One region of the Robertmurraya sp. GLU-23 genome, then DNA from elsewhere that is predicted to be linked to it. Evidence: riboswitches for the same ligand, from Rfam matches in the RefSeq annotation. Region 1 holds a riboswitch; each other region holds the start of a gene.
The links. Region 1 has a riboswitch for thiamine pyrophosphate ahead of thiM (hydroxyethylthiazole kinase). Riboswitches for the same ligand answer to the same signal wherever they lie in the genome.
Positions count from the first base shown of each region.

Region 2: it holds a riboswitch for thiamine pyrophosphate, as region 1 does, so the genes downstream of both, ACVBAX_RS04435 (ABC transporter substrate-binding protein) here and thiM (hydroxyethylthiazole kinase) in region 1, are expected to answer to the same signal.
Region 3: it holds a riboswitch for thiamine pyrophosphate, as region 1 does, so the genes downstream of both, thiT (energy-coupled thiamine transporter ThiT) here and thiM (hydroxyethylthiazole kinase) in region 1, are expected to answer to the same signal.

Region 1 is NZ_JBRKCV010000004.1:114,853-125,142, reverse strand. It holds gene thiD (bifunctional hydroxymethylpyrimidine kinase/phosphomethylpyrimidine kinase) at 1-125, opposite strand, end outside; gene thiE (thiamine phosphate synthase) at 146-781, opposite strand; gene thiM (hydroxyethylthiazole kinase) at 797-1,612, opposite strand; TPP riboswitch at 1,707-1,819, opposite strand; gene ACVBAX_RS09720 (methyl-accepting chemotaxis protein) at 1,925-3,703, opposite strand; gene ACVBAX_RS09715 (MATE family efflux transporter) at 3,899-5,248, opposite strand; gene ACVBAX_RS09710 (ABC transporter ATP-binding protein) at 5,264-6,034, opposite strand; gene ACVBAX_RS09705 (ATP-binding cassette domain-containing protein) at 6,031-6,849, opposite strand; gene nikC (nickel transporter permease) at 6,846-7,670, opposite strand; gene nikB (nickel ABC transporter permease) at 7,667-8,602, opposite strand; gene nikA (nickel ABC transporter substrate-binding protein) at 8,679-10,205, opposite strand.
Region 2 is NZ_JBRKCV010000002.1:15,135-25,424, reverse strand. It holds gene ACVBAX_RS04440 (peptide chain release factor 3) at 1-787, opposite strand, end outside; TPP riboswitch at 979-1,089, shown strand; gene ACVBAX_RS04435 (ABC transporter substrate-binding protein) at 1,191-2,186, shown strand; gene ACVBAX_RS04430 (thiamine-binding protein) at 2,198-2,491, shown strand; gene ACVBAX_RS04425 (ABC transporter permease) at 2,488-3,261, shown strand; gene ACVBAX_RS04420 (ABC transporter ATP-binding protein) at 3,248-3,994, shown strand; gene ACVBAX_RS04415 (TatD family hydrolase) at 3,991-4,251, shown strand; gene ACVBAX_RS04410 (TatD family hydrolase) at 4,248-4,760, shown strand; gene ACVBAX_RS04405 (YjcZ family sporulation protein) at 4,800-4,943, opposite strand; gene ACVBAX_RS04400 (YjcZ family sporulation protein) at 4,976-5,086, opposite strand; gene ACVBAX_RS04395 (hypothetical protein) at 5,269-5,679, opposite strand; gene ACVBAX_RS04390 (hypothetical protein) at 5,967-6,272, shown strand; gene ytvI (sporulation integral membrane protein YtvI) at 6,307-7,338, opposite strand; gene ACVBAX_RS04380 (protein-glutamine gamma-glutamyltransferase) at 7,474-8,202, opposite strand; gene ACVBAX_RS04375 (alcohol dehydrogenase catalytic domain-containing protein) at 8,298-9,440, opposite strand; gene ACVBAX_RS04370 (electron transport protein) at 9,455-10,290, opposite strand, start outside.
Region 3 is NZ_JBRKCV010000001.1:789,568-799,857, reverse strand. It holds gene ACVBAX_RS04105 (alanine/glycine:cation symporter family protein) at 1-1,214, shown strand, start outside; gene ACVBAX_RS04100 (VanW family protein) at 1,311-2,201, shown strand; gene ACVBAX_RS04095 (divergent polysaccharide deacetylase family protein) at 2,247-3,023, opposite strand; gene thiT (energy-coupled thiamine transporter ThiT) at 3,121-3,717, opposite strand; TPP riboswitch at 3,783-3,881, opposite strand; gene ACVBAX_RS04085 (methyl-accepting chemotaxis protein) at 3,970-5,661, opposite strand; gene ACVBAX_RS04080 (nitric oxide synthase oxygenase) at 5,762-6,850, opposite strand; gene ACVBAX_RS04075 (alanyl-tRNA editing protein) at 6,920-8,101, opposite strand; gene ACVBAX_RS04070 (ABC transporter permease subunit) at 8,203-9,150, opposite strand; gene ACVBAX_RS04065 (ABC transporter ATP-binding protein) at 9,147-10,085, opposite strand.

The DNA.
Region 1 (10,290 bases):
GCGGTTACGGCTGTTATCACAGACATTCCGTACACATCTAATTCTTGAAATGTTTTCAGATCGGCCTGTATGCCAGCCCCTCCACCACTATCTGAACCGGCAATGGTTAATGCTTTATTTACCATAGTGAATAACCTCTCCTTGACTAAAATTCATCAACTAATCTACGTAATAGCTTGGTATGCTCTTGAATATGACTGGCTCGACAAATATCGGAAATAATCGCTAGGCCATTTGCTCCTACTTTCATAACGGTTTCTCCATTGGTAGAATTAATTCCACCAATTGCAATTAGAGGCAGAGAGATTCCTGCGTTACGAAATTCAGTAAAGATATCCAAGTTTTGTTGTTTTTCGGTATCCTCTTTTGAAATCGTAGGATACATCGGTCCAATTCCTAAGTAATCAGCTCCGTCTCGAACGGCTTGAAGTCCCTCTTCAATCGTGTGAGTGGATACTCCAAGAATTTTGTTAGGACCGATTGTCTCTCTCACATATTTTGCATTTTCATCGTCCTGGCCAACATGAACTCCATCAGCATCAAGTGCAATAGCGAGTGGTAAATCATCATTAACGATAAATGGGACCTTATGTTCCGCGCAGAGTTCTCGCAGTTTTTTTCCAAGCTCGTACTTTTCTATTTCTCCAAGAGAGTGGCTCCCTTTTTCTCGATATTGAAAGCACGTTATTCCACCTTTAATCGCTAAAGCTAACGTTTCTTCAGGTGTTCGATCCATGCAATCTTGACTGCCCATTATAAAATACAGTTTTAGATATTCCATTTTCCCCAATGCTCCTTACATCGTTGTGATTTTTGAATACACTTTGGCTAGATCTACCACATCGGAGGATGAAGTGAGCATGAGTTGATTTAGAAATTCCATCTGAAAAGTACCAACATGTTGGTCACCTGTTGCTAAAATCGCGCGCTCAGCGACTGCACCATAAAATGCTGAAGCCCCTGCCGCGGCGAGTAAATAATTTGTTTCAACACTTGCAAAAGCTCCTACAACTGATGAAAATAAGCAACCAGTCCCAGTTACTTTTGTTAGAAGAGGATGTCCGTTTGAAACGATGATCGATTCTTCTCCATTAGAGACAATATCGTCTTTTCCAGTAACCACAACGGTCATATGTAATTTTTGAGCTGCTACAAGAGCGAGATCTGCGATATTTCCTTCACCTGTACCTGCATCAACACCGCGTGTCTGCCATTCTTCACCTACTACGTTGGCTACCTCGGCAGCATTTCCACGTAATATGCTAATATTCACTTCTGATAGAATTCGTTTTACAGTATTTGTACGATATACTGTTGCACCAGCTCCAACCGGATCAAGCACGACCGGTACTCCTTTTCCATTAGCAGCTTTTCCTGCAATGATCATAGCTTCTACTTCCGGTTCCCTTAATGTGCCGATATTGAGCACGAGTGAATTTGCTATGCTTACCATGTCAGCTACTTCTTCTTTGGCATAGGCCATAACTGGTGAAGCACCAAGAGCTAACAACCCATTTGCAACAAAATTAGTTACTACCACATTCGTCATATTATGAACTAACGGTGATTGTTCTCTTACTCTATCAATTAATGTTAAAAATTCATGACTCAACTTTCTTTACTCCCTTCGTATTAAAAACCTATTTTAAAACAAAAAAACCAGATTCTTATAGAACCTGGCATAGTTACGAAACAAAAAACATTCATCTTCGCAGTAACTACTTCCCTCCGCTGGTATGAGCCAGATCAGGTTCCAAGAGTCGAAAACTGGATATTGTTTTCTCTCAGCCCGAACATACGGGCCCCCCTAGTAGATTTCATATGAAACTATAATTCAATCATAGTGGAAGGTTTTTCATAACGCAACTATAAATTATTTAAATAGTAAAAAAGTTCTCTCTATACCAACAGGAGGGAATTCTATTTAAACCGTAAATTTCCTTAAAAGATCTTTTAAATTAATGGCCATTTCATTGACTGCCTGAACAGACGAAGCGATTTCTTCCATTGTTGCCAGTTGCTCTTCAGCTGATGCAGCCACCGCATGTGAGGAATTGGAATTCACCTTTGCAATTTCTGTTAGCACTTCAATATTCGCAGTTACATATTTGGAGCTTTCCGTCATCTTTTGCACATATTGATGAATTGACTGAATCGTCTTACGAATGTCTGTGATAGAGTGAGTAATTTGTGTAAATGATCTTCCTGCCTCGTTAACAGCAATTGACCCATTTTCTACTTCAAGTGTGCTCTTTTCCATCGCTTTTACAGCTTGATTTGTACCAGATTGGATTTTTAAAATAAGATCAATAATTTCGTTAGAAGAGCTCTTAGATTGTACGGCAAGTTTACGCACTTCATCAGCAACAACAGCAAAGCCTTTCCCATGTTCACCAGCTCGTGCTGCTTCAATAGCAGCATTTAAAGCGAGTAAATTAGTTTGATCCGCAATACTTGTGATCACTTTTGTTATTTGACTAATTTCCTTTGATTGACTACCAAGGTTATCAATCACTCCTGACACTTCTAAAACGGAGTCATGAATATGCGTCATTTGCTTAATCGCATGTTGTACGACTTGATTTCCGTTTTTAGACACTCCGTCAACCATATTTGCTGAAGCTTCGAGTTCTTCTGATGAAAGCGTTAGTGTTTCTTGAATCGTAGCCAATGTGTTCATTGTATGTATGGTTTCGTTTACGCTTTCTAATTGTTTATGAGAGGAGGCGGCCACCTCTTGAATGGAATAAGTAATACTTTCTGCCCCTTGCGCTGTTTCCTCTGAGCTTGCTGTTAAATCCTCTGCAGACGCAGAAACCTGAGTGGTTGTTTCATAGGCTTGTGAAATTAATGCTCGTAGCTCTTTTACCATTCGGTTGAAAGTAATGGTTAGCTCACCAATTTCATCATTTGATGTGACCTTCATATCCGTTTGACTAAAATCTCCCTCTGCCACTAGTTGAATTCTTTCTGATAAACGACGGATCGGATCATGAATAGACTTCATTAATACAAAGGCAACTAATACGGAGATACCAATAACTATTATTGTAAGAATCATTGTCCAAAGCTGAACTTGATTTCCGTTAGAAATGATTTCTTCTCCAAGCTGTTCTACGCTTTTATTTTTTTCGTCAGCTAAAGCTTTTAGTTTTGTCATCGTTTGTTCGGCTTTAAACTTTTCAGATCCAACATTTAGAAAGGCTTGACGCTTCTCTCCGCTGTCAAACACGTCAAAAGCATCCTTCATCATAACCTCATTCCATTTGACACTATCAGAAATGACCTTTTTTACTGAGTTTTCATCTTTGGTTCCTGCAACGTTAGTCAATAACTTTTTTTCTAACTGTTTACTAAGCTGTACATTGCTCTCAAAGCTTTCCTTTGCCTGTGGAGAACCATCAAGCATGTACTCATTTACGAGCCGTAATCGCTCAGCCATGTAAAATCGTAAATCTTGCAGATCGTTTAATTGCTGTGATTCTTCTAGAATAAGTGATTTTGCTAATTCATTTGCCTTTTGGGTATTGATCATGGAGTAAATAGCTAGTCCACTAGAAACTAATAACACTAGCCCGAAGCTAAGCATGATTTTTTTCCGAATACTTTGTGATTGAAATGGACTTTTTATGATTGGCAGATGCCATGTTGTATTCTTATTAATACGAATTCTTTTTTTAACCCATTTACCAATAGACTTCAATCCTTACACATCCTTCACCCGTTGTCCCATTCATTATGGCAAAGGAATATTAAGCAATTGTAAAGGGATTGTAAGTATTAAATAAATAATATAACTTTATACCTGATTCTTAAGAACTATTTTATAAAATAAAACCTAGGAAATGATGGTATTTCCTAGGCAAGCGCAGGTTATGACATTTCTCTGCAAAATTCCTTATCCGACTAATCGATTAGTTAGTTTTTTGACATAAAGAGATAAAAAGACGCTTCGGGATAGACTAAATAAGATAAACGCCATCCATACTCCGTGGTTCCCAAAAACAGGTACCAAACATACAATGGCTGCTAAAAACACAAGCAAAGCGATAAAAATAGAATTTCTAACCGATTTCGCGTCCGTTGCACCAGAAAAAATACCTTCTAGTTGTAATCCCCAAAATCCGACAAGTGGAAATAGAAACATCCAAACTAAGAATACATGAGTGGATTCTCTAACCTCATGAATTGTCGAAAATAGTGAAACAATAAAGTCTCCAAACAGGAAGGTCAAAAGGGATAAACAAATGGCTGTTGCAAATCCCCAGGTTGCAGAAAGAGACAAGGCTCGAAAATATAGAGAGCTGTTCCTTCCTCCAAACGCTCTACCCACTAAAATACTTGAAGCATTAGCGAATCCTCCAAAAAGATAGGCCATTACGTAATGGACTTGTAGAAGGATCGCATTTGCTGCTAATGTGAGCTCCCCCATGCTTGCTCCTTTTGAGGTGAAAATTCCAGTCATCGTGACTAAACATAATGTTCGGAGAAAATGGTCGCGATTCACAAGAAACATTTGAACTAAGGTGTCCTTCTTGATTAACGCAGCAATCGAAGGAATAAAGAAACGCCTTTTATTTGTATGATAAATAATGAGCATTCCAATTAAAACCGAAGACACTTCAGCGATTAAAGTAGCAAAGGCGACGCCTGCAACCCCCATATGTAAGCCCAGAACAAAGACAATATCTAGCACAATATTTAATAGGTTCATACCAATTTGCAGGAATAACGACATTTTTACTTTTCCTAAGCCGACTAGCCATCCGATGGTTACATAGCTTAGTAGAATAAACGGTGCACCCCAGATACGAATGAGAAAGTAAGTTTCAGCCAGGGCATTTGTTGATGTATTCCCTCCCATAAGGTGAAGGGATAAATGGATGATTGGCTTTTGAAAAAGGATGAAAATCAAACCCATCAGAATAGCAATTATCATCGGGCGGTAAAGCGCAAGCATAATTCCTTCTTCATTTTTTGCTCCATCAGCTTGTGACGTGAAGCCACTTGTCGTTACACGTAAAAAGCCGAGAAGCCAGTACATCGTATTAAAAATAACGGCAGCAATCGCTACCCCGCCTAACGCCGTGGGGTCTTGTATTCTTCCAACGACGGCCGTATCTACCACTCCAAGTAATGGAGTAGAGACTCCAGATAAAATTAAAGGAAAAGCTAGTATAAAGTATTCGCGATGAGTACATGTATGTGAATAACGGTGCACCATTTGTCTAACGGAAGCTAAGTTCATTCCTACTCCCCTTTCTTACAGCATAGCCGCTTGTAACAACGCTTTTGTATATGAATGTCGTTCAGGAGCATACAGTTCGGATAGTTGAAAATTATCGACCAAGCACCCATTTTTCATCACAAGGATTGTATCACATAAATTGGTGACTGCTCGTATATCGTGAGAAATAAACAAAATCGACATTTGTAAGGTTTTTTGCAATGTTTTTAATAGTTCAATGATATGCACTTGGACGGACACATCTAAGCTGGCAGTTGCTTCATCACAAACTAGTAAGGAAGGTTCAATACTTATGGCCCGTGCAATAAACACTCTTTGTTTTTGCCCGCCACTCAACTCATCGGGATAACGATCGACCATGGTTTTCTCTAGTCCTACAATTTCAAGCAATCTTTCTGCCTTTTCACGATTGGTATACTTTCCTGGCGGGAAATAGGAAGGCGTAAAATCTTTATAATTGTTAAGTGGCTCAAGTAAACTTTTCACTATGGGTAGTTTAGGATTTAAGGCACTACTTGAGTCTTGAAATACCATTTGGATATTTTTCCGGTAAGCACGAACGTCTGATCGTTTTTTAGGAGGGATTTGATGTTCGTTAAATGTGATACAACCATCTTTATACGATTCGAGACCAAGAATGAGTTTCGTGAGTGTACTTTTTCCGCTGCCGCTTTCCCCAACAATTCCAACGATTTCTCCCTTCTCTATTTGGAAGGAAATCCCTTGAAGGGCAGTAATATTGTTTGGATATACTTTGGAGACGTGTTCCACTGTTAGTAGACTCATACGGATTGAACTCCTTGATAAATGTGAGGATGATTTTCTCCTGGTAGTGACAACAAACATGAGCATAATTTTTTTGTATATGGATGTTGGTGTTCACATCGGATTTGTTCTGGTGACCCTTCCTCGACGATCCTCCCGTTTTGCATCACATAGATATAGTCGGTTCGCTTGTAGGCTTGGACGAGATCATGTGTGATAAATAAAACGGCACAGCCTGTTTCTTTTCTAACTTTCTCAATTGCATCTAACACTGCTTCTCCTGTCATAACGTCTAAAGCGGTTGTTATTTCATCACAAATCAGCAATTTTGGTTTTAGAGCTAATGCTAATCCGACCGCAACACGCTGGACTTGCCCTCCACTTAATTGGAAGGGATAGCTATGAAAGATTTGTTTGCTATTCAAATGTAATTCCTCGAGAACATGAAGAGATAATTCCCTCGCCTCTTTGTTACTTATGGAATAGTGTGAACGAATCGCTTCTACCATCTGTTTTCCTACTTTTATAAACGGGGTAAAGCTGCCGCGATAATCTTGGAAAATACTCCCTATCTCACTGCCTAGCAGTTGATGATGATTCCTTTTATCCATGGAAAGAAGGTTCATATCTTGATAGAATACATGACCAGTAACCATCATATTAGGAACCAACAAGCCTTGAATGGTCCTTGCGGTTATACTTTTTCCACTGCCACTTTCACCGATCAGTGCGACCATTTCCCCTTGATTCAATTCTAAGTTGATCTCTTTTAGAAGTATCTGATCATCTTTTGTCTTTATTGATAGGTTTTGTATAAATAAAAGACTTTCCTTCACATTAGGTTCCTCCTTTTTCCCGTCTTAAAATAACCTTTTAATCCATCTCCAAGAAGATTACAACATAGAACAGTTAATAAAATAGCAATGCCTGGATAGAGCATAAGAGATGGATGAACTTGAAAGAAGGATCTTCCTTCATTCAACATGGCTCCCCATTCGGGTAATGGTGCTTGAGCACCTATTCCAATATAGGAAAAAGAAGAAATCAGCAAAATGATTTTTCCTATATCAATGGCAGCCATAACGACAATCTCAGAATATATTTGTGGGATAATATGTAACCGTATGGTATGAAGAGTACTAGAATAAGAAAGCCTTGAGGCAAGAACAAACTCCTTCTGTTTCTCTTCTAACACCAAACCTCGCACAACACGAGCATAGACAATCCATTTTACGAGAACAATCGCAATTACAATATTGGTTAAGCTTGGTCCTAGGATTCCTGCTATCGCGATCGCTAAGATGAAATCAGGAAAAGCGAGAATTCCATCTATGACTCTCATAAAAAAAGCGTCTATCTTCCCGCCGATATAGCCTGATAGCAAACCGATAGGGATACCTATACACATTGCTAGCAAAATGATAAGGAGTCCTAGACCGATTGTTAATCTGGCTCCATAAACAATTCGGGCAAAAATGTCTCTTCCCATATGGTCCGTACCTAGCCAATGATGGGCTGATGAGGAACTTAGCCGGTTAGCCATATTTATATAAAACGGATCTTGTGTACCAATGAAACTTCCCAATAGAAAGATGATGGCTAAAATGGAAGCAAGAACAATCCCAAGTAACATACTGGGGTTTTGCTTGTTTTTCATACCCTTGCCTCCTTACCTTGCTGGACTTGCGGGTTAATGATCATATAAAGTAAATCAACGAGCAAATTGGTTAGTACGATTAATAAGCCGATCACAATAATAAAGCCTTGAATTAGTGGATAATCACGTTGAGTAACAGCTTGAACAATCAATTCCCCCATTCCTGGCCAAGAAAAAAGAATTTCAATCACAGATAAACCACCAAGTAAACTTCCGAGACTAAGACCGAACATCGTGACAAGGGGAATGAGACTTCCTCTAAATGCATGGAAGAATAGGATTCTACTTCTACTAATTCCCCTTGCTTTTGCTGCCTCAATATAAGGGCTTTGCAGAATGGTAATAAGCCGTTCTCTTAGCAGGGTAATATACATCGGTGCCATCGCTATTCCAAGAGTGATTGAAGGCAATACAAAATGGGCAAATGTCCCTCTCCCCATCATTGGTAACCATTGCAGTTTTAAAGAAAAGAAATACATAAGAAGTAAACCTAACCAAAAACTTGGGATGGAAGCACCAACAAGCGCAAACCAGCGGCCTATGTAATCGGGCCAACGGTTTTCATATAAAGCACTGATCACACCTAATGGAATGGAAATAAGGAAAAGAACCGATAATCCTCCCATTGCTAAAGCAAGAGTAGCTGGTAATCGCTCTAGTATCAGCTCAGAGACTGGTTTCTTTGAGATTAAAGATTCACCCAAGTCGAATTGGGCTACATTGATGATCCAGTCACCGTATTGCTTTAGAATTGGTTCATCAAATCCATATTCCTTTTTCAGCTGCTCTTCTTTCTCTGTCGTTACTGAAACATCATCTACCTTCAGGATGGACCGTATCGGATCTCCGGGAGTGATTTTCATTAACAGGAAAGTGAAAAAGGATAAAACAAATAACATGATAAAAAGCTGAGACAGCCTTGAACCAATCATCTTCCCTACTCTTTTCAAAAATAATCACCTTCCTCATAAGAAAAGTGAAAGTGCCAAAGGACACTTTCACCCCTTTTTATTCAACTTCTATTTTATTTGTTAAAATATAGTATTCTTCTGAACCTGGTACCCAGTTTTTTACACGACTGCTGACACCTACAATAATATGAGGATGTACAACAAACGAATGAAGAACATGTTCTTGGATTAACTGAACGGCTTCTTTTTCTAAATCCACGCGCTCCTCTATGTTACTCGTAGTATTTAGTTGTAAAATAGTGTCCGTTAGTTCCGGTACGTTAATCTGTCCAGGGTTTAATGATCCATCTGGAACATAGGCAGAATTCAAGAAAAAACCACCATCACCACGAGGAGCAGTTAAATTGGAATACGTCGCAATATCCCAGTCTTCTTGCTTTTCCCATAAAAATGTATCAATATTTTCAACCGTAACAATATTGATCTTTATGCCAACATTAGCTGCTTCTGCTTGTAAATATTGAGCAATTAACGGTAATTCAGGTCTTCCTTGATACGTAGCAACGGTTAACTCAAGTGACTTTCCGTCCTTTTCGAGTGTCCCACTTGCATTTTTTACATAGCCTGCTTCCTTCAATAGTTCCTCTGCCTTCACGGGGTTAGACTTTACCACTTCTGTATCAGACGAAAAAGCAAACATGGGGTTAAAAGGACCAGTAGCTTCTGTTGCATGGCCATACATAATTTCATTCACAACGGTCGTACGGTCTAACAGTAAATCTAACGCTTTTCTGACGTTTTCTTCCTGTAATTGAGGATTGGTGGAATTGTATACAAGGAAATGGGCACGCAAGCTCATAATCGATTCAATATGAAGGTCCTTTCTATCTTCAATGGGCTTTAGTGTTTCGGGAGGCAAGTGATAGACGATATCAGCCTCTCCTGATTGAAGAGCTAACGCACGAACATTACCGTCCGAATTAAATGTGACCGTTGCTTCGTCGACTTTTGCTTTACCATCCCAATACTGCTCATAGCTTACTAATTTCATTTCAGATTCTGGTGTAAATCTTTGTACTTGAAAAGGACCAGTACCTATGGGTTTCTCACCGATATTATCGGATTCGACTTTGATGACAGAAGCATTCGTATGAATTAATTCTGATAGAAATGCTGGATATTCTTCGGTGGTTTGAAACGTAATATCTTGGCCAGTAGCGGTGATGGTTGCGATTTTTAAGTTAGAGTTCATTGCTTCATTCACTTCTATTAATCTTTCAAATGATCGCTTTACTGCTTCAGCATCTAGTGACGTTCCATCATGGAAAGTAACCCCTTCTCGAATATGAAACTTCCATGTAGTTGAATCTACTTGTTCCCAAGTGTCGGCTAACCAGGGCTGAATTTCTAGGTTTTCATCTATCTTCACTAACGTTTCTGCGATCCCTGCCCGAACGCCCATCCAATCCTGATGCGGATCCAAGGTTTTTGATGCAAAGCTAAATAACAGTTTGACAGATTTCTTGTTTTCGCTTTCTTGAGAAGAAGTCGAACTGCTACTGCAAGCTGATGAGAAAACAATTACGAAAATAAGGAGTATGTAGGAGATATATGACTTTTTCAATAAGACCCATCCTTTGTACATTTTTTATAAACAGAAATCATTACGATTTAAATGTTATAAATATTGGTAAATCGAAATCATTTCA
Region 2 (10,290 bases), on a different contig from region 1:
GAACACCAAAGTTCGCTAGGGCGCTACCAAAGAATACAGGTGTTAGTTCCCCATTTGCTATTCTTTCACGAGAAAATTCATTTCCCGCTTCATTTAATAGCATGATTTCCTCTAACGTTTGGTCATACAAGGAGTATTGCTTTAGTTTATGATCTCCTTCTATTTCTCCATCTTCATTTAACCCAACAAATCGTTCTTCCTCTTCCACACGGAATTGTTCAATTCGCTTGTAGAAACGGTCATATATACCGAGAAATTCTTTCCCCATTCCGATCGGCCAGTTCATCGGATATGATTCTATTCCCATAACCTCTTCAAGCTCAGCTAAAAGTTCTAATGGAGATTTCCCCTGACGATCAAGCTTATTGATAAAGGTAAAAATCGGAATACCTCTCATTCGGCACACTTTAAATAGCTTTAAGGTCTGCTCCTCTATCCCTTTTGCTGAATCGATAATCATGACCGCACTATCAACAGCTGTAAGAGTTCGATACGTATCTTCACTGAAGTCTTGGTGACCTGGTGTATCAAGAATATTCACTCGACAGTCATTATAATCAAATTGCATCACACTCGACGTAACGGAAATACCACGTTGTTTCTCAATTTCCATCCAATCGCTCGTTGCAAACTTACCCGTTTTCTTTCCTTTAACTGTTCCCGCATCACGAATGGCTCCACCAAATAACAATAACTTTTCTGTTAATGTCGTTTTCCCAGCATCCGGGTGGGAAATGATCGCAAATGTGCGACGTGATTGTACATCATCTTTAAAATTTTTTGCCATTATAGAATTTCCTTTCTTTCCTTACACAAATTCATCCATAACTTCAATCTTATCGTGACTGTATGAAGTTTGCAATCTGTTCTTTACAAAAGCAATCACAAACATATCATTATATTGATTTATTCATGAAAGTTCTTCCTTTTCAAGAAAATAATTTCTGCTATAATGAGATAGAAATCAAACTAAATAGGTAAGAATTGTAGGGGGACCGGTGAAGACCGGTTGAGAGTGCATCCAACTGATGCTGACCCTTTGAACCTGATCTGGATGATACCAGCGTAGGAAACATATTCTTTAAACAATAAATTTGTTTAAACATATGCGCCCGGTTCAAAAACTGCGGCGTTTTTTTGCGTCGAAAGGTTCAGTTCATATCCTACTTATACCATTGGAGGAGAAAGTAATGAAAAAATGGATAGTTGCATTTGCAGCTTCTGTATTACTCGCAGGATGTTCAGAAACAAATGAACAACAAACAGAAAAGGAGGAATCAAGCGCTGACTTAAAAAAAGTAACAGTTGTTCTTGATTGGACTCCAAATACAAATCACACAGGGCTATATGTCGCAAAAGAAAAAGGCTTTTTTGAAGACGAAGGTCTTGATGTGACCATTCAGATGCCTGGAGAAGCTGGTGCTGATCAACTTGTTGCTTCAGAAAAAGCAGACTTTGGTGTAGGTTATCAAGAGGGTATTACACAGGCAAGAGTTCAAGGGGTACCTCTTGTTTCTATAGCTGCAGTCATTCAACACAATACATCTGGGTTCGCATCACCGGCATCTAAAAATATTCAATCTCCTAAGGATTTTGAAGGAAAAACATACGGTGGCTGGGGCTCACCTGTAGAACAATCCATCATCGACTCCCTTATGAAGCAAGAACAAGCAGATGTAGAAAAGGTGAATATTGTAAACATAGGCGATGCGGATTTCTTTACTGCTGTTGAACGTGATATTGACTTTGCATGGATATACTACGGTTGGACAGGCGTGGAAGCAGAATTACGAGGAGAAGACATCAATATGGTTTACTTAACCGATTACTCCGAAAAGCTAGACTACTATACACCTGTGCTAACAACTAGTGAAAACATGATTAACAATGATCCAGAAACAGTAAAAGCTTTTGTGAAAGCCGCTTCAAAAGGCTATGAATTCGCTATCGACAACCCTTCCGATGCGGCGGATGTCCTAATCAAAGCTGCTCCAGAGCTTGACGCAGAGCTTGTAAAGAAAAGTCAGGAATGGCTTGCTACCAAATATCAAGACGATGCAGACCAATGGGGAGAGCAACGTTTAGAAGTATGGGAAAACTATGCTTCTTGGATGCTTGAGAATGGGTTGTTAGAATCAGAGTTAGAAGCAGAAAAAGCCTTTACTAATGAATTTTTACCACACTAGGAGTTGATCATATGACAAACGCACTTGTTAGTATACAAATTATCCCTAAGACAAAAAACGGTGAAAATGTGATTCCTTACGTAGATGAAGCAATAGCCATTATTGACGCGTCAGGAGTAAAGTATGAAGTTCATCCCTTAGAAACAACTATGGAGGGTGATCTTCAGGAACTTTTTGCAGTCATTACGAAAATGAATGAGAAGATGATTGAAATGGGAAGTAGCAATGTTATTTCACAGGTGAAGATTCTATATCAACCAGGTGGAATTAAAATGGATACACTTACGGAGAAATATCGTTCATGATACAAAAATTACAAAAAGGATGGAGACCAATTTTAGTTCTCCTCCTTTTATTCATTGGCTGGGAATTCACAGCAAGAATTACTGAGATTCCAAATTGGCTTCTCCCAACTCCTTCACAAATTTTTAACGAACTCATAAATGGTTGGGGCACTGTCTCTGTACACCTTACATCCACCATTCAGCTTATTTTTCTTGGCTTTGTTTCTGGAGTTACCGTAGGTCTGTTAACTGCTTTTATTTTACATAATATCCCTTTTTTAAAAGAGTCTTTATATCCGCTTCTTATTTTATCGCAAAATATACCCATTATCGTACTTGCTCCACTTCTTGTGATATGGTTTGGCTTCGGTTTATTACCCAAATTAATTGTTATCACTCTGGTTTGTTTCTTTCCAATTACCATTTCAGCCATGGATGGATTTCGCCAGGTTGCTGCAGATCTCTTCCATTATATGCGAATGGCAGGAGCAACAAAACGACAATTATTTTGGAAACTTGAATTTCCATTTGCCCTCCCTTCGATCTTTTCAGGGCTGAAAATTTCAGCCACTTACAGTGTCATGGGAGCCGTTATATCTGAATGGTTAGGATCTGAAAAGGGTATTGGAGTCTATATGACACTATCATCCTCATCGTTTCGAACCGATCGAGTGTTTGTTGCGATATTTCTCATTATGGTATTAAGTTTGTTATTTTTTATGATGATCAATTGGTTGGAGAGATTTATTATTCGTTGGAAAGCTGAGGGGAAAAATCGTGGAGCTTCTTGAATTACAAAATGTGTCTTTTTTCTATCGTAATAAAAAAATCTTAGATGATCTCAACCTCTTTATTAAGCACGGGGAGTTCGTAACGATTCTTGGTCCCTCTGGCAGTGGGAAAAGTACAATTTTCCAATTAATCGGTGGTCTGCAGGCTCCACAATCAGGGTCCATTATACTCGAAGGAAATGACATTACAGGTAACAGAGGACATATTAGTTATATGCCCCAAACCCCTTCCTTACTACCATGGCGCACAATCATTCAAAATGTTGTCCTTGGACAAGAGCTGCAAGCTAAAAAGGATTACGAATTGGCAGAAGATATGCTGCGAAAAGCGGGGCTATTAGAATATAGAAATGCTTTTCCTCACGAACTTTCAGGAGGTATGAAGCAACGGGTTGCATTTTTACGGGCACTACTTAGTCCGCAGCCCATCATCTGTTTAGATGAGCCCTTTTCTGCATTAGACGAATTAACACGTCAGGAAATGCAGTTATGGCTACTTTCGATTTGGGAACAGTACAAAAAAACCATTATTTTTGTTACCCATAATATAGAGGAGGCACTCTTTCTTTCCGACCGAATACTCGTATTATCCGATAAACCTGCAAAAATCAAACAAGAGGTTGTTGTTTCCTTCTCGCGACCAAGAAACGAGGAAATAATGTTCTCCGGGGAATTTCTTCAGTACAAAAAAATGATTCATGATTTTTTAAAAGAAAAGGTTGATCAGATATGAGAAAAATAATCGACTGCCACTTGCATCTAGATAAGTATGTAGATGCAGAGGTTCAGATAATGATGGAGACACTTGACGAAGTTGAAATGCTCATAAGCGTTTCCTATGACTTAGAATCATGCAAAAGGAACTCGTATTTTTCAAGGATATACCCTCATGTCAAATCAGCGTTTGGATACCATCCTGAGCAAGCAATAGGTTCAGATGAAGAAATGGCAGACCTTTTTCAATGGGTGTACTCACATTTTGATGGATGATAGCGGTTGGAGAGGTTGGCCTCCCCTTTTACTTACGGACTTCTACTTCCTGGAATTCCTCTCTGGAACCGTATCTAGAATTACTCGAAGAGTGGGTAAAGCTGGCTAACAAGAAAAACTTGCCTATCTCGCTTCATGCAGTTTATGATGACGTGCCAACCGTTTGCGCTATGTTAGAAAGGCATAGTATCGAAAATGCTCATTTCCACTGGTTTAAAGGAGCTGATAAAGATATGGATCGAATCATTCAGAACGGATACTTCATCTCGCTTACTCCTGACCTTTTTTACGAAGAAGAAATTCAACATATCGCAAAGCGCTTTCCCCTTTCACAGATCATGGTAGAAACAGACGGTCCTTGGCCCTTTGAAGGACCGTTTAGCGGCAGAATGACACATCCTAACATGATTCATCAAACAATAAGACAACTTTCTGAATTGAAAGCTATCTCACCGGAAAAGACATATGAAACACTGTATGTAAATACAAAACATTTCTTTCGTTTATAAAGGAATGAAGGTGAGGAACCCCACCTTCATTCTTTTTTGTTACCACTTAAAGCAAGCAGCACCAACAATGATTAATAGGATGAAAAGTACTACGATTAGCGCAAAACCACCGCCGTACCCAACGCCACCAACTGCTGGAGCAGTATAGCCGCAACCGCTGTAAGGATATCCGTATCCGTACATATCTATTCCTCCTTTACTATTTTCCAATTAAATTAGTAACCGTATCCGCCGAAGCCCCAAGAAGCACCGATGATAATTAAAAGGATAAATAAAACTACTAACAGAGCGAAACCTCCGCCGTATCCACCAAATTGTTCTGACATTTAAATTACCTCCTTAGTTGTAAGTCAATATATCCTATGTAAGAAACCCAAAATGTGCGAATAGTCAAACGCCCTTTTTTAGGTAAAAAGCGGAGGCGGCTTGTACAGGGGCGACAGGGATTTCAAACTAGTTTAGGCTTTACCCAAAACAAGAGCCTCCCTAATTGGGGAGGCTCTTGTTTCTACATGATCGGTCTCATTTCATAATTATTAATAATAGATTCTTTCATTTCAGCAAAATTATATTCGTATTGAATCTGATTTGGCAAGGGAAGTTCAATCCAACGATATAGACCAAATTGAGTAATTTGTTCTTTATAAATTGGTCGACAATTTTCTAATACACTTACATTGAAGGATTCAAAACCATCCAATTGAATTACTTCTTTAAGTAATTGCCTTTTCATTTCGAGACTCGTTACTTCTTTCTCCTTCTTGGAAGGAAGATGAATAACAATTTTTTCATCTTTTATTTGCTCCAAAATCATTAATTTTGATCTAGAAAGCTTCTTTAGCATTCTATTAATTTTCCAAAGAGAGACACCATCAATCGTTTTAAAAATTAACGCCATATTTTTTTTCATCTTTTCCATTTCCTTTATTTCCTCATTTTCGTATGTATGCATAACATATCACAATTTGTCGATTTTAAAAATTGGACAATTGACCTAGCAAGTACTTGTCGTTTTGTTTTTCTTATTCAAGATCAGGACGTTTGTTGTATGTTTCTATCATACATTACCAATATTGTTGTACATTTACCTTCTAATTTTAAAAAAACCATTCTAAAGTAGTTTAATAGATTTTATGAAAAAAGGAAACTTCCATCTTATTCCTGCATAGATTTAAAGGTAGATAGAAGTAAAGGCGGAGAACAAAAGTGAGTCGATTGAAACGATACATGACATATAAACCTTGGGTCAGTTTGAAAATTGTTTTCTTACTAGTTTGTCTCATCGTACTTTTCCTTTTAGTAGCAAAGCTTTACGTTAATAATACTAACGTTACTGATCAACCTAAGATTGACGAACCAGGGGAAAAAATCATCATCATCTTACCGAGTGGGAAAAAAGTATATACGTATGAAAACTTGATTGTATATGAGAACGGAAAACTGTACTACAAAGGAGATCGATCAGAGCTTGATTTAACCGGTGGAATTGTCAAATATGAAGATTGGGATTAAAAACGAAAAGCCATCCATCGATGGCTTTTCGTTTTTATATTTTATAGTTTACTTTAATAACATTTGCTTTTTTTAATGTATCGTAAACAATAACGATAGCCGGGCCTAAAAATAAACCAAGAAAACCAATAAGCTTAAATCCTATATAAAGACTTACTAAAGATGCTAGTGGTGAAATCCCTAGACTGCTCGAATATACCTTCGGCTCAATGATCCTTCTTATTACTGTGATTAACCCGAATAAAATAATTAATCCTACTCCTAGCAATTGATTTTCCTGTAATATTGCCACAATTCCCCAAGGGACTAGAACAGAGCCTGTACCCAAAATAGGTAATATATCTACAATGACTATTAATAATGATAAAAGAGTTTTATTTGAAACACCTAAAATCCATAATCCTGTGAATGCCATCACAAAGGTAATTACACTTAAAAATAGCTGAGCCTTTATAAAGCCAACCCCTGCCCATGTAAGCTGATTGATGACAAGGGATGCTTTCTTTAAACTTCCCTCTGTTAGATGTCTTTTTATATTCTCTTTTAATCTAGGTAGCTCTAATGAAAACAGGAATAAAGCAACCAAGTATACTAAAAATTCAATTAAAAAACCAGGTATGGCTGTTAATAAAGATATGATGGTTTCAAACATAGTTTGTAAGAAGGCATCTAAGGAAGCGATACTTGACTCTATCGTGTTTTCCATCGATTTTAACACTTCTTCTGGAAGTGTTTGTAAATATCTTTCTAAACTACCCATTATTGGTAAAATGGTACTCCGATAAAAATCCTTTACAAAAGTCGGAGTGCTCTCTGATAAACGAAGAGTTTGTTGAATGACTAAAGTAAAAAAGTGGTAGCCAATGATTACTAAACCTAATATGTACGTTAAGAATGATGCTAATACCGCATGCACTCGTGCAATCTTAAGTTTATTTTTATAAAACTCAACTAATCCTTCTAAAAATATAGCTGTAACTAAAGCAAAAACTAATGGTAAACTATACGGCAGTAAGAAAAATCCTACACTGCACAAGATGATAATGATAAGAAGCTTTTTTAGCATGTATTTCTCTCCTACTTTCCTTCCATAGTATTAGTATACAGCCATTTTCATATGGAAAAAAGAGTTAACATGAAATAAATATAAATGGACAATGACCCCTTCTAATAAATGGATCGATTGTCCTTTACCAACTCATTATATTTGCTTAGAAAACTGTGATAAATACTTAAAATTTAAACGACTGTGTTGGTGAATTAAGTGAGCAGATCTCGTGGCATCTGTTTTTCTCAAAGTATTAAGGGCTTTAATCATTTCTTCCGCGGTACCAATTCCAATCCCATGACCAAAGTATTTATCTTCACCTAGAAATACAACATTTTCTCCAATCCAAACCGGATTATGATAATCTGGATTGTAAAAATACATCACATCCCCCGGAATAAAATCTGATCCCACTTTTGTGATAATGCCTAGATCCTCATCATAACTCCAATCCCATACGAGTAGATGATTAAAAAGACGATTAAAAGCTCTTTCGTCAATGGATTGAAGAACAGCATAATAAAATATTACAACGATGGCTGTCGAGCATTCAAACCCGTACTCTGACCCATTATGAAAAATATCTTTTATTGCATCAGATGGTAGCACATTTGGCTTAAGCATATAACCTCTTGATGTTTTTGACCAATATACAGAGTGGAACTTTGACGTTTGAAATACGGAAAATTCCACTTCACTTTCGTTCAATGCATTAGCACTATTTATCATATTTTCTCGTAACATCAATTCAAATAAAAGTTCTCTACTATGAACATATCTATGCACTTCACTACTATTCAGTAAGAAGTGAAAATTTTCTGCTTGTTTGCTGGATAATTGAAAAGGGGGTGTCTCTACATTCATTCCCGCAACGATAATCATAAATCCTTGATCTCCTTTCTCCATTACTACATGCTATGCTTCGATGGGAAAAGAGGCCCCTTATAACGTAAAAAGGGGGCATTCGCCCCCTTTCCTTACGGTTTTAATATAATTTTCAAGCAATTTTCTTTCTTTTTATTAAATAACTTATACGCTTTTTCACCATCAGCTAAAGGTATGTGATGGGTGATAATATCATTAACCTTTATTTTCTCTTTACTCACTAACTCGTAAAGGAATGGCGTATTTCGTATTGCCGGGGCAAAGCCCATTTTCAGTGTAATATTTCTGGCAAAAAAATCACCCAAAGGAAATCCATTATACCTAAGACCATACACCCCAACAAGTTGTACAACTCCTCCTTTTCTAACAACTTGGCTCGCCATCTTAATTGCTGTAAGGCCGCCCCCTTGCAGAAAAAGTGCCGTTTCGAAAAGTTCAACCGGTGTCATTTTACCACTTGCTCCCACACAATCAATAACAATATCTGCTCCCCCTTTGGTTATCTCTAACAAAAGGTCCGATAGCTCATATATCTCCTCAAGATTGAATACCTCTACCCCATTGGTTCTTTTTGCATGTTCCAATCGATACGGAATTCGATCAACGGCAATAACTCGGTTCGCTCCCTTTAGCCAAGCAATCTTCTGTGTTAACAATCCAATCGGACCGCATCCTATTACTATAACCGTATCACCTGGCTTTACATCTGCATTCACTACTCCCCAGTAGGCAGTTGGGAGTGCATCAGCTAAGAGAACTAAAGCATCATCTTGTAGCTCATTGTCATCAGGCACTCTAAACCGAGTGAAATTTGCGAATGGAACTCTTAACCATTCTGCTTGGCTTCCAGAATAATCTCCGTACAGACGTGAACAACCAAACATGGCACCCGCTTCTGGCTTTTCCTCTTTATTCGCAAGATCACACTGGCTTTCTAGACCATTTTCACAGTAAAAACAATGTCCACAAGCAATATTAAAAGGGATAACCACCTTATCACCCTTTTTTATTCCAGTTACTTCTTTTCCGATTTCTTCAACGATTCCAACTGCTTCATGTCCAATAACATAATCCTTTTCAAGACTTGGGATCATTCCATGGTATAGATGCAAATCTGAACCACAAATCGAAGATGCAGTAACTCGCACAATGATGTCATCTGGAAGCTGAATGACTGGATCAGGTACATTTTTCACTTCGACATGTAATAAGCCTTGATAAGTTACAGCCTTCAACTTATTCACCCCTTCTAATCAGTGAGAGTCAGCAAGTAGTGAATAAGTGCATCCTGCTCTGATTCAGAAAACCCTGTTGTTTGATCTACCCAAAAAGAGTGTCCTTTACCAGTGACATTCGCTGTGAATAAACTCTTGTTCTTTGCATTGCTTTCAATCACTCTTTCTCTTAACCTTGAGTCAACCATCGCTTTTAGACTATGGTACGGATCAGGAAGCTTCCCTTGTAAAATGGTTTCTGTTACTCCAACCTCTCCATTTGAACCAACAGCAACTCCACCATCGTGTAAGTAAGGGGCACTTCTAGAAAGGTTATAAAGGCTTATCGTTTTGTAAGCTCCCTTTGTATTTGAAAAGCCCCAAGCTAGTTGAAGCAACTCCTCTTGTTCAGGTGTTGTTTTTATCACATTTACTTTCGGATTTTCAGGCAGGGGGACAGGCGTTCCATCTTCATATACTTTTGGTACATCGTGATAGTCCTTTAATGCCGAAAAACCCTTTGCACGTGAGGCATTTGTTTTTAGTTCCTCCACAGAAATCAATTTATTGCTCGTTGCAAAAGTCCCTGCATGGCAAGAAATACATCCTGCTTTTGTAAATACTCTTTCACCCTTCTCTGATTTTTCTTTATCCTTTTTTATTCCACTTGGTACCGGAGAAAGAGAATTCATGTATGCACTCATTGCATTTAATTGTTCATATACCTTATACCCAGCCGAGCTCGATAGGACCCCTACAGATGTCATATAGGAGGTTTTTGGATAGGTGGGAGATTTAGTCAATCTGTTCACTCCTGGTACTCCAGGGGTGGGGTCTACTTTCGCAAAAAATTCAGATGGCTTTTGCGAAG
Region 3 (10,290 bases), on a different contig from region 1:
TTATCGGTGCAGCTACAAGAATTGGTACAGGAAATATTGCTGGGGTAGCAATGGCTATAGCAGTTGGTGGTCCTGGTGCTGTTTTTTGGATGTGGATGGTTGCCATATTAGGAGGCGCAAGTGCATTTGTTGAAAGTACTTTAGCTCAAATCTATAAAGTAAAAGATGGAGCCGGCTTTAAAGGCGGCCCAGCTTATTATATGCGAAAACAACTCGGTTCTGTTGGACTTAGTAAAATATTTGCCTTTGGTATCATATTTTCTTTTGGATTAACATTCATTGCGGTTCAAAGTAATGTTATTGCTGCTTCTTTTAACAGTTCATTTGGTTTTGATGGATCACTTGTAGGCATCGTATTAGCCATTTTAACAGCCATTATTATATTTGGCGGAGTACAACGTGTCGCAAAGTTTTCGTCTGTTATTGTACCGATTATGGCATTCTTTTATATTATTTTAGCCGCGTACATTATCATTACTAATATTCAGGAAGTACCAGCTGTTTTAGCACTTATTATAAAAAATGCATTTGGGATCGACCAAGCAATTGGTGGTGGCATGGGTGCTGCGATTATGATGGGTGTAAAAAGAGGATTATTCTCAAATGAAGCTGGTATGGGTAGTGCACCAAATGCTGCTGCGACTGCAGTTGTTTCTCACCCTGCAAAGCAAGGGTTTGTTCAAGCACTAGGTGTCTTCTTCGATACTCTTGTTGTGTGTACAGCTACAGCATTTATTATCTTACTGTCTGACTCTTATACGACAGGTCTTCAAGGTATTGAACTGACACAAGCATCCTTAGGTGAACATTTTGGAAGCTGGGCAAGTCTCTTCTTAACTTTTGCCATTTTTATGTTTGCTTTTTCTTCAATTATTGGGAACTACTACTATGGGGAAGCCAATATAGAATTTGTTCATAAAAGTAAAGCTACCTTAATTATTTTCCGAATTCTAGCTGTTGGAATGGTCATTTTCGGTGCTGTTGCAAGCTTACAAATTGTTTGGGATTTGGCCGACTTAGCAATGGCCATTATGGCATTTACAAACCTAATTGCCATTGGTTTACTTGGTAATATTGCTTTTAAAACACTTGATAATTACCTTGAACAACGTAAGCAAGGTCTTGACCCTGTGTTTTTTGAAGATAGTATCCCTGGATTAAAAGGTGTAGAGAGCTGGCCTAAACAAAAGCAAGAAACAACTGAAAAAGCTTAATCAAAAGACTGGGAATTCCCAGTCTTTTTCATTCTTTATCCCCCGCATAAGTAAATCGTGAACTTGGAATAATACTCATGGTACCTAAGTGGAAGGATGATACGATTGAAATTAACTGGACTTTTATCTATTCTCATGCTTATTCAACAACCAGCCAATCAAGATGTACTTACATTGATTGATAATGATCAACCCATAATGACTGTAGATCGCGAAGAACTAGTTTTTCCTCTTCCCAATACTCCTCTTATGGACTTGCATCATCTTGACATCTTAACTTCTGAACTTTCCCAACAAGTATACATAGAGCCGAAAAATGCTTTTCTTGATGAACATGGAAATTTACAGCCAGAGCAGCTGGGATATCAACTTGATAAGAGAGCATTTCATACCCTATATCACTCCTATTTTTATAGTAAAGGTGCTAAAACGCTTAAAGTTCCTAAAAAACCGATTTATCCAGAGGTAGATAGTGAGCTATTGTCAAGAATTCGACAACAAGCGATTGGATATTATGTCACTTATTTCAATAGCTACAATACCTCAAGAACAAATAATATTAGAATATCATCCGAGGCAATAAATAACTACGTCCTATTTCCAGGTCAGACCTTCTCGTTCAATGAGGTGGTTGGTCAACGGACTAAAGAACGTGGATATACTCCAGCTCCCATTATTGTTCGAGGTGAGCTTTCTGAGGGGGTCGGCGGAGGTATTTGCCAAGTATCTTCTACCCTCTTTAATGCTGTGGATCGAGCAGGGTTAAAAATCGTGAAACGATATTCCCACTCCAAACGTGTACCTTATGTTCCTCCAGGTCGCGATGCAACAGTAAGCTGGTATGGACCTGACTTTGTTTTTATGAATAACTATAAGCATCCTATTTTGATACGCTCCAAAGTAAGAGGCGGTTCCGTGTCCATTCTCTTGTATACTTCAGATGATGTGAATGTTGAACATAACCAAGTGCCAAGCATGTATCAATAAAAGTGGCTGTCCAGAGGGAGTACCCGACCCAATGGACAGCCACTTTTAATATAGATGAAAATACTTAGATCGGATGGAATCAGATAACAGCTCAGATACAGGGACGACCTTAATATGTTTCTGCTTAAATTGAGGCATTGACTCAGTAACTCCTAACGAGCATACCTTACCTGATGTACCAACATGTCCAATCGCAACAGCGGTACCTCGGCTCTCCGCAATCCTTGCAAGAATAAGCATTTGTTTTTTGACCTGATTCACAGAACAGATATCATCTAAAAACACATCTCGCTTAATAAATGGTACATTTAATTCCTCAGTGATTTCCTCAAATTTTGATTTTGGACTTGTTGCACTATCTACAATATATAGCTGCTTTTCCTTTGCCACTTCGACAATCACCCTGACAATCTCTTCATTCTCAACGACAAGCGAGCCCATATGATTATTTAATCCCATAGCATGAGGAACACTATCGATAGCATCAATGACTCTCTTTCTTACTTCTTCCTTTGATAAATCATTCGTTATTGGCTTTGGTCCTAACCAAGATGCCTTTCCTTTTTTCGGCTGCATAGGCAAGTGTACCATGATCTCTAAGCCATTTTCATATGCCCATTCTGCATGCTTTTTTGAAAGCTCATTAAAAGGCATAATAGCCGCCGTGATTTGCACATCACCTTCTAGAAAATCCTTAACACCTCCCACACCACCACCAAAATCGTCAATAATAATAGCTGCCTTTTTCACTTCCTGGCCATGTCCATGATGAGGGAACAGTGTAAAAATGACCAAAAAAATGATAAATGAAGTTTTTTTCATAAAATCCTCCATTTGAAATGTTAGTTATTGGTATAGTTTCTCTCATTGAGGAAAAACCATACAAAAAACTCGCCCAAAACATTGGACGAGTGTTGGATTACGATATTTTTTTCAAAGTCTCTGGAGAGGAAACCCTTTTGTGGAGAAGAAATCTTGGGGAACTAGACACTAAAAGGAATAAAATAACGGAACAATAGATAGCTGCTCCAATCATTGTTCCACCGTTTACGCCTAGCGAAAATAAGAATGGAGACATCCCATCCGGTGCATATTCTCCCCAGAATAAAAATCCCGCGATAAAATGCCAAAAATAACGTGCCCCACTTCCAACGAATGTGGCAACGATGATCCATTGAAGGGCTTTCTTTTTATTTTCTGTTAGTGCTACCTGAATTTTTTTCATAAAGAAACCTGCAAATCCAATAAACGCAAAGGCAAGAAAATACTCAATGAAGCCCTGTAACGGAGTCAAAATATATGCATCACCCATAGAAATTTGTAATAGTCCCCATAAAAATCCAGAAGCGGTTGCAGCAACGAATCCCCATCTAAAGGAGATAATCAAAATTGGTACCATCGCAAATGAAATAGAAATACTAGACGAAAGCTTAATCGATGGAAGAAGGTCTAGAATTAATGCAAAGGCTGCAAAAAAAGATGCTTCAATCATCATAATTAATCGTTTGTTTCCCATATAAAAAAATCTCCCCTTTTTCTGGAAACCTCAAGGAGAGCGTAGATAGACATGATTACACGAAAAATGCAGTCTTTCCACATCCCTGCGCTAGAATTATCTAACAGGTTCAAAGGGTCAGAACAAACGTTCACTCTCAGCATAACGCTCCCCTTGTGGTTTCGTTGTATGTAGTTTGTTTATAATTTCGTATTCATTATATCATATAAAATTAAATAGAAAAGCATCTAGTTGAATAGATGCTTTTCATGTTTATATTTTAAATCTGCGAACCAACTGCTGTAAGGTTTCTGCCATACCTGATAGATCTTGAGCACTTGCGGTTACTTCCTGGAGAGTAGCAACGTTTTCTTCTGTTCCGGCTGCTACTTCTCTGGTTGTTGCAACGCTTTCTTCTGCGATTCCTTTTACTTCGTCAATTGCTTGTACGACATTTGTACTATGCATACTTAGTAGTTCAATGGCACATGAAACGTCAGATACCTTTTCTATTACGTCTCCCATTGACTCTCCAATTAGAGCAAACGCTTTCTTTGCATCCTGACTATATTCGAATCCTTCTGATACTTTGTGAGACTGTTCTTCCATTGCAGATACAGCTAGATCCGTTTCAGATTGGATATAAGAAATCATTTTTGTAATTTGATCAGCTGATTTTTTTGATTCCTCTGCGAGCTTTCTTACTTCGTCTGCAACTACAGCAAATCCCTTGCCATGTTCACCTGCTCTTGCAGCTTCGATTGCCGCATTTAAGGCTAGCAGATTCGTCTGATCTGCAACCGTTGTAATCATATTTAGGATAGAAGTAATTTCATTTGAACGCCTACCTAACTGACGAATGATTTCTGAGGCATTCAAAACACCATCATTAATCAAATTCATTTGGTTAACTACTTTTTCGATAGATAATGCTCCTTGATCTGTAACTTGAAACGTATTATCAGCTGTGACGAGCATTTTTTCACTACTTTTTGTAATCAAACTTATATTGCTAGACATCTCTTCAATTAATGTGTGAATTTTGGTTAAATGTTGCAGTTGCAAATCCATACCCTCTGAGTTTTGTTCAACAATATAAGAAATTTGTTCACTTGCTTGAGTACTGTCCTGCGCACTTGTACTTAGTTGTTCACTACTAGCTGCAACTTGAGCTGATGAATCTCTAACTTGTATAACAACTTCTCTTAATCCAGAAACCATTGAGTTGACAGACTGGATCATTGCCCCAATTTCGTCTTTATTCTTCACTTGAATCTCATCTATAGATAGGTCTCCGCTCGCAACCTTCTCAATTGCCTTAGATGCATGAACAATTGGTTTCGCAATCTGTAAACTTATAATTGTCGCTAGTACTAATGCAACAAGAATCGCAGTTACACTGATCACAATCATTATTGTAACAATTCCATCTATTTTTTTTGTGGTCAAGCTACTTGCATGGTCTAAATGTTTCTCCTGAATAGATAGAAGTTCATTTACTTTTGCATTAAACTGCATACCTAACGTTTGAGCAGTTGATTTTGCTAGGATTAAATAACCTAATTCATCGTTGTCTTTTTTCATTTGTATTTGGTCTTGAGCAAATTTCGAATCATTTGTTGACATTTCCTCAAGAGCAGTTAACGTATCTAATAACTCATTATCAGTGATTGTTGTTTTTAATTTTTTCATAGAGTTATCAAAGCTCTTTACTGCCTCATCATATTCTGTCAGATAGTCAGCCTCTCCAGTGAGTAGGAAGCTCCTTACGGCTGCTGATTTTCTAATCATTTGCTCTTGGAGATTTTTCACTTCTAGCTTTTGACCTACTTCTTCACTTAAGAATGATTGATACGTATTGTTTACTGAATATAGTTGAAAAATCCCAGCACTTGCTACAACTACTAACATAAATAAAACAATAACAAAACTACCTATAATTTTTTTTCGAACAGTGATATTCATGTTTGCTCCCCCATTTATAGGTTGTACTTTATACCTATATTAACAATAGTTCTTTTGATATGGAAGCGTTTTATTTCGAATGAAAAGAAATAGACAAAATCTATTTCTTTTCGTAAGGAGCCATTTGATAAAAATAATTTGGCAATTGAGTGCTATTATCATATTGCTGGTGAAAGATATGGGTTAATGCGGGAGAAACAGGAGGTATTAACCAAGTCCAATTACCTGTTAATTTCCGACTTTTTTCTTTCTCTCTTTCTTCAAACAACTTAAACTGAGCCGCTGCGGTGTGATGGTCAACAATACTTACTCCAGCCTTTTTATAGGAAAATAGAACCGCTCGATTCACTTCAAGTAGTGCACGGTCCTTCCAAAGACTGCTATTTCTAGCCATATCTAATTTCATATGATCAGCAACGATAGGTAACACATTGTATCGGCCTTCATCCGCTAAATTTCGAGCACCAATTTCTGTTCCCATATACCACCCATTAAAAGGAGCTGCTGTGTATTGAATCCCACCAATTTCAAGACGCATATCAGCGATCATCGGTACACCATACCACTTTAATTTTAGGTCTTCAAACCACTCATATTCCGGATGTGAAAGATTGACCTCAAGAACGAGACCCGGAGGAATAGTTTTCCAAATTGGTTTTTCATTATTTACTTGAACCACTAGAGGTAATAGGTCAAAATTTGTATGCTTCCCCTCCCACCCTAACTCTTCACATATCTTTGTAAACGGAATAGAGTGGGGGTCTCCAATCAATCCTTGCTGTGTATCATATCCAGCATATCGAACAAGCTGGTGGTTCCAAATTCTAATGGAGTGTTCCTTTGTTTTTTGTTTGAAAATAGAAATGGTTGGTCTAATATGACCATTGTTGGTTGCAAATTTGATATGCTCGAAAAGAGCATGGATGATCTCATCGGAGTGATGTAAATGACGACAATCTTTAACAACCAAAGACTCCCAAAACAAACGTCCAATACATTTATTACTATTCCTCCATGCCATCTTTGCCCCATGGGAAAGTTCTTCATATGTATGTTCATATGTTCCCGTCTTAAGAATCGAACTTTTAACTTCTTCCACTCTTGTTAATAAAGTAATATGATCTTTTTCTAGTTCTATATAACAAAGAGTGATAAACTCTTCTGCTTTTTGGAGTAAATCTTCATTCAATGCTAATCCCTCACGTTTTTAGTTTACATAATAATATTATCGTAACTTTTGACCTTAATTGAATCTCATTCATTTTAATTGATGTAAAAGCATGGTAAGGAGCGCATCAGAAGTTATCGTTTTAGCCTCTCCACCTCCTTGTGCCTGTTTTTCATTTCCTCCTCCCCTTCCATTGATCACTGGTAAGATTGATTGAGCAAGATTCTTCATATTGATAGCCGACTCTTCTCTTTGACACACAAATTGAAGTTTCCCATTTATCTCTGAAACGAAAAGGACATTGACTTCCGGGTCAAGAGCCAAAACATATCGAGCAACGGTTTGTAGCTCTTGAAGGCCCTTATCTGCAAAACTAGCTTGAACAACTCTATGGTGTTCAACTTTTATTGCTTTTTTTAATAAGTCCTGAGCTTCAAACTGTAATATATTTTCTTGTAGAACCTTTATTTCTTTTTCAAGTGTTTTATTTCTTTCAATGAGTCGGAGGGCAGCAGTCTCTAGTTCATTTTGAGGTGCATGTAAGAGACTTGTTAACTTTGATACAACAGTTGTCTTATCATGAATCTGCTTTCTAACACGGTTACCACATACAAACTCGACCCTTGTTTTTTTCTTTTGTCGTTCAGTACCCAATATAGTAATCGCTTGAACCTCACCTGTACTTTGTGGATGGGTACCTCCGCACCCGTTATAATCAAATTCTGGAATGATTACTAAGCGGATATTTTCTTCAACTGAAAGGGTTTTCCGTAATGGATATTGGCTTACTTCCTCTTTTGAAACCCATTTAGTCTCTATTTTTCTTTGTTCTAGTATGATCTTGTTAGCTAATTCCTCAACTTTTTCCAGTTCGTTAGAAGAGATATTATCTACATTGAGATCAATTGTTACTTTTTCTGACCCAAGATGAAAACTGATGGTTTCATAACCATATAATTCTACAAATGCGGCAGTGAGGATATGCTGTCCAGCATGCTGCTGCATGTGATCAAATCTTCTTTCCCAATCTATATTCCCCTCAACTTTAGAACCAACAGAAATGGAGTCACTTATATAATGTCGAATTTCTCCATTGACTTCTTCGACATTCGAAACTGTCTTTCCGTTAATCGTTCCCGTATCGTATGGTTGCCCTCCACCAGTAGGATAAAAGGCGGTCTCACTTAGTACAATATAATCGTCTTCACTTTTCGTAACAGTTGCTACAAAAGTGGATTGATATACATTTTCATAATATAGTTTTTTTGTCATTTTTATATAACACTCTCTTTCGTTAAGAAATGCTACACCTACTTTATCACAAAAAGAAAAGAGGTAGCTATTTTCTACCTCTCTACTAGTTTTTATCGGTTTCAAATACTCACATCACGTTTTTGAAAATAAACAAACGTTGAGATCATAAACACAATATAATATACAGTAAGAATCAATAGGGAACCATTTAAGCTAATATTATCCAAAATCTTATCTTGGAAGGCAAATACGGTTAAGTCTAGATGTGGAAAAATTAGAAACTTTGCCCAAGTATACTCTTCGGCGAGCATAATAATAAGTCCACCTAATGTAGTTGAAACAAATAGAACAAAAATCCCAACCCCTACTGCTACTGCCTGACTTTTAAAAAGAGTGGACAGCATAAAAGAAATCGTAGTGATCATTAGCAAACTTGGAAGAAAATAGACTGTCTTTAACAGAAACTGCGTTCCAAGTATGGCCTCTTTTTGTCCATCGAGAGTATATTCAAAGAATGGTGTCTGAAAGTCTCCTAGACCAAAAAATAAAATTCCTACAATAAATCCTGAAACAAATAATGTGGCCATTAAAATGATGGCATATAATAAAACCGCAACATATTTTGACAATAAGATTTTCCATCTTTTATGCGGTCTTATGAGCAACTGTTTAATAGTCCCATCTGAAAACTCAGCAGCGACGACCGCACTTGCTACAATAACAGAAAACAAGGTGACAAGTGTTGTTACACCTATAACAACATCGTTCATAAAATGCCAATTGGTTTTTGCCGTTGGATTTATATTTTCTTCAAGAAATCTCTCATTTTGTTTGATTTGATCTTCTAGCCACGTTGGATCTTGGTCGGCGGGAGTTTGCTCAATTTCTAGTTTATACTGAGCATTCTGTGCTTCTAAATTTTCACGCCAGTTCTCATCGGCTTCTCCATTAATTCTTTGATAAATAAATCCACCAATCACCATTGCAATAATTAATATAGAAATATAAATCCAGCTTGCCCGTTTCTCAAAGATTTTTATCATTTCATTTTGAATCAGACCGATCATATCGATAGCTCCTTCTTTTCTTTATTTGTTATCTCAAGGAAGCGATCTTCAAGTGATGCTTTTAAATAAGAAATTTCATATACTTGTAGTCCGTTTGAGACAAATAGCTGATTCGCCTTAGCGACTGTCTCCCGATCCATAGATGCATATATAAAACCCGCTTCTATCTTTCTTCCTTCTCCCAAATTTTGATTTACTAGTAGGTTAAAGGCCTCTTCAGTGTTATCAACCTCAAACATCACATGTTGCTTTGTTTGACTGCCTAGTTGGACTGTTTCATCCATTCGGGAAATATGAGTAAGCCTACCTTTTTCGATAATGGCAAATCGATCACACATGAGTTCCATTTCTGAAAGCAAATGGGATGAGACCAATACAGAAATACCTTGATTCACTAATAATCTTAAATAATCACGAAATTCTCTTATTCCTTGTGGATCAAGTCCGTTCGTTGGTTCATCAAGAATAAGGATGCTTGGACTATGTAATAAAGCTTGGGCTACGCCGAGTCTTTGTCTCATTCCTAGAGAATACGTTCTTACTTTCTGATGGATTGCTTGTTCTAGACCAACCAAACGGATGACCTCATCAAGCCTTTCAACTGAAACATCCTTTGTAGCCATTCTCATATAATGCTTTAGGTTTTTCATACCACTCATATATTTATAAAATTCTGGATTTTCTACAATGGCCCCTATTTCACCCATTGCTTCTTTAAAAGACTGATCTAAATCATGTCCATTTATCACGACATTTCCTTCTGTACGATTAATTAAATGGACGATCATTCGAATGATGGTTGTTTTTCCTGCTCCATTTGGACCAAGTAAACCGAAAATTTCTCCTTTTTCTATTTGGAAAGTTACGTTTTCAACAATCAGTTTCTTCCCTATTTTCTTTGTAAGATTATGAACTTCTAGAGCATATTGAGACATTTTCACCCTTCTTTCTATCCTTTATTTAGAACTTGTAATAGTCTATACGATTGAAATTGAAAAAAGTTACAAATTATAATTTACCTTCCATTGTTCTTCCCTACTCTCTGTTAAAATAATAATAGATTTCAGTTTGAGCAATGAACAAACTACTTCCCGATTACCAACATCTTTTGTATAATTGGAACTTATGGGAACAACAATA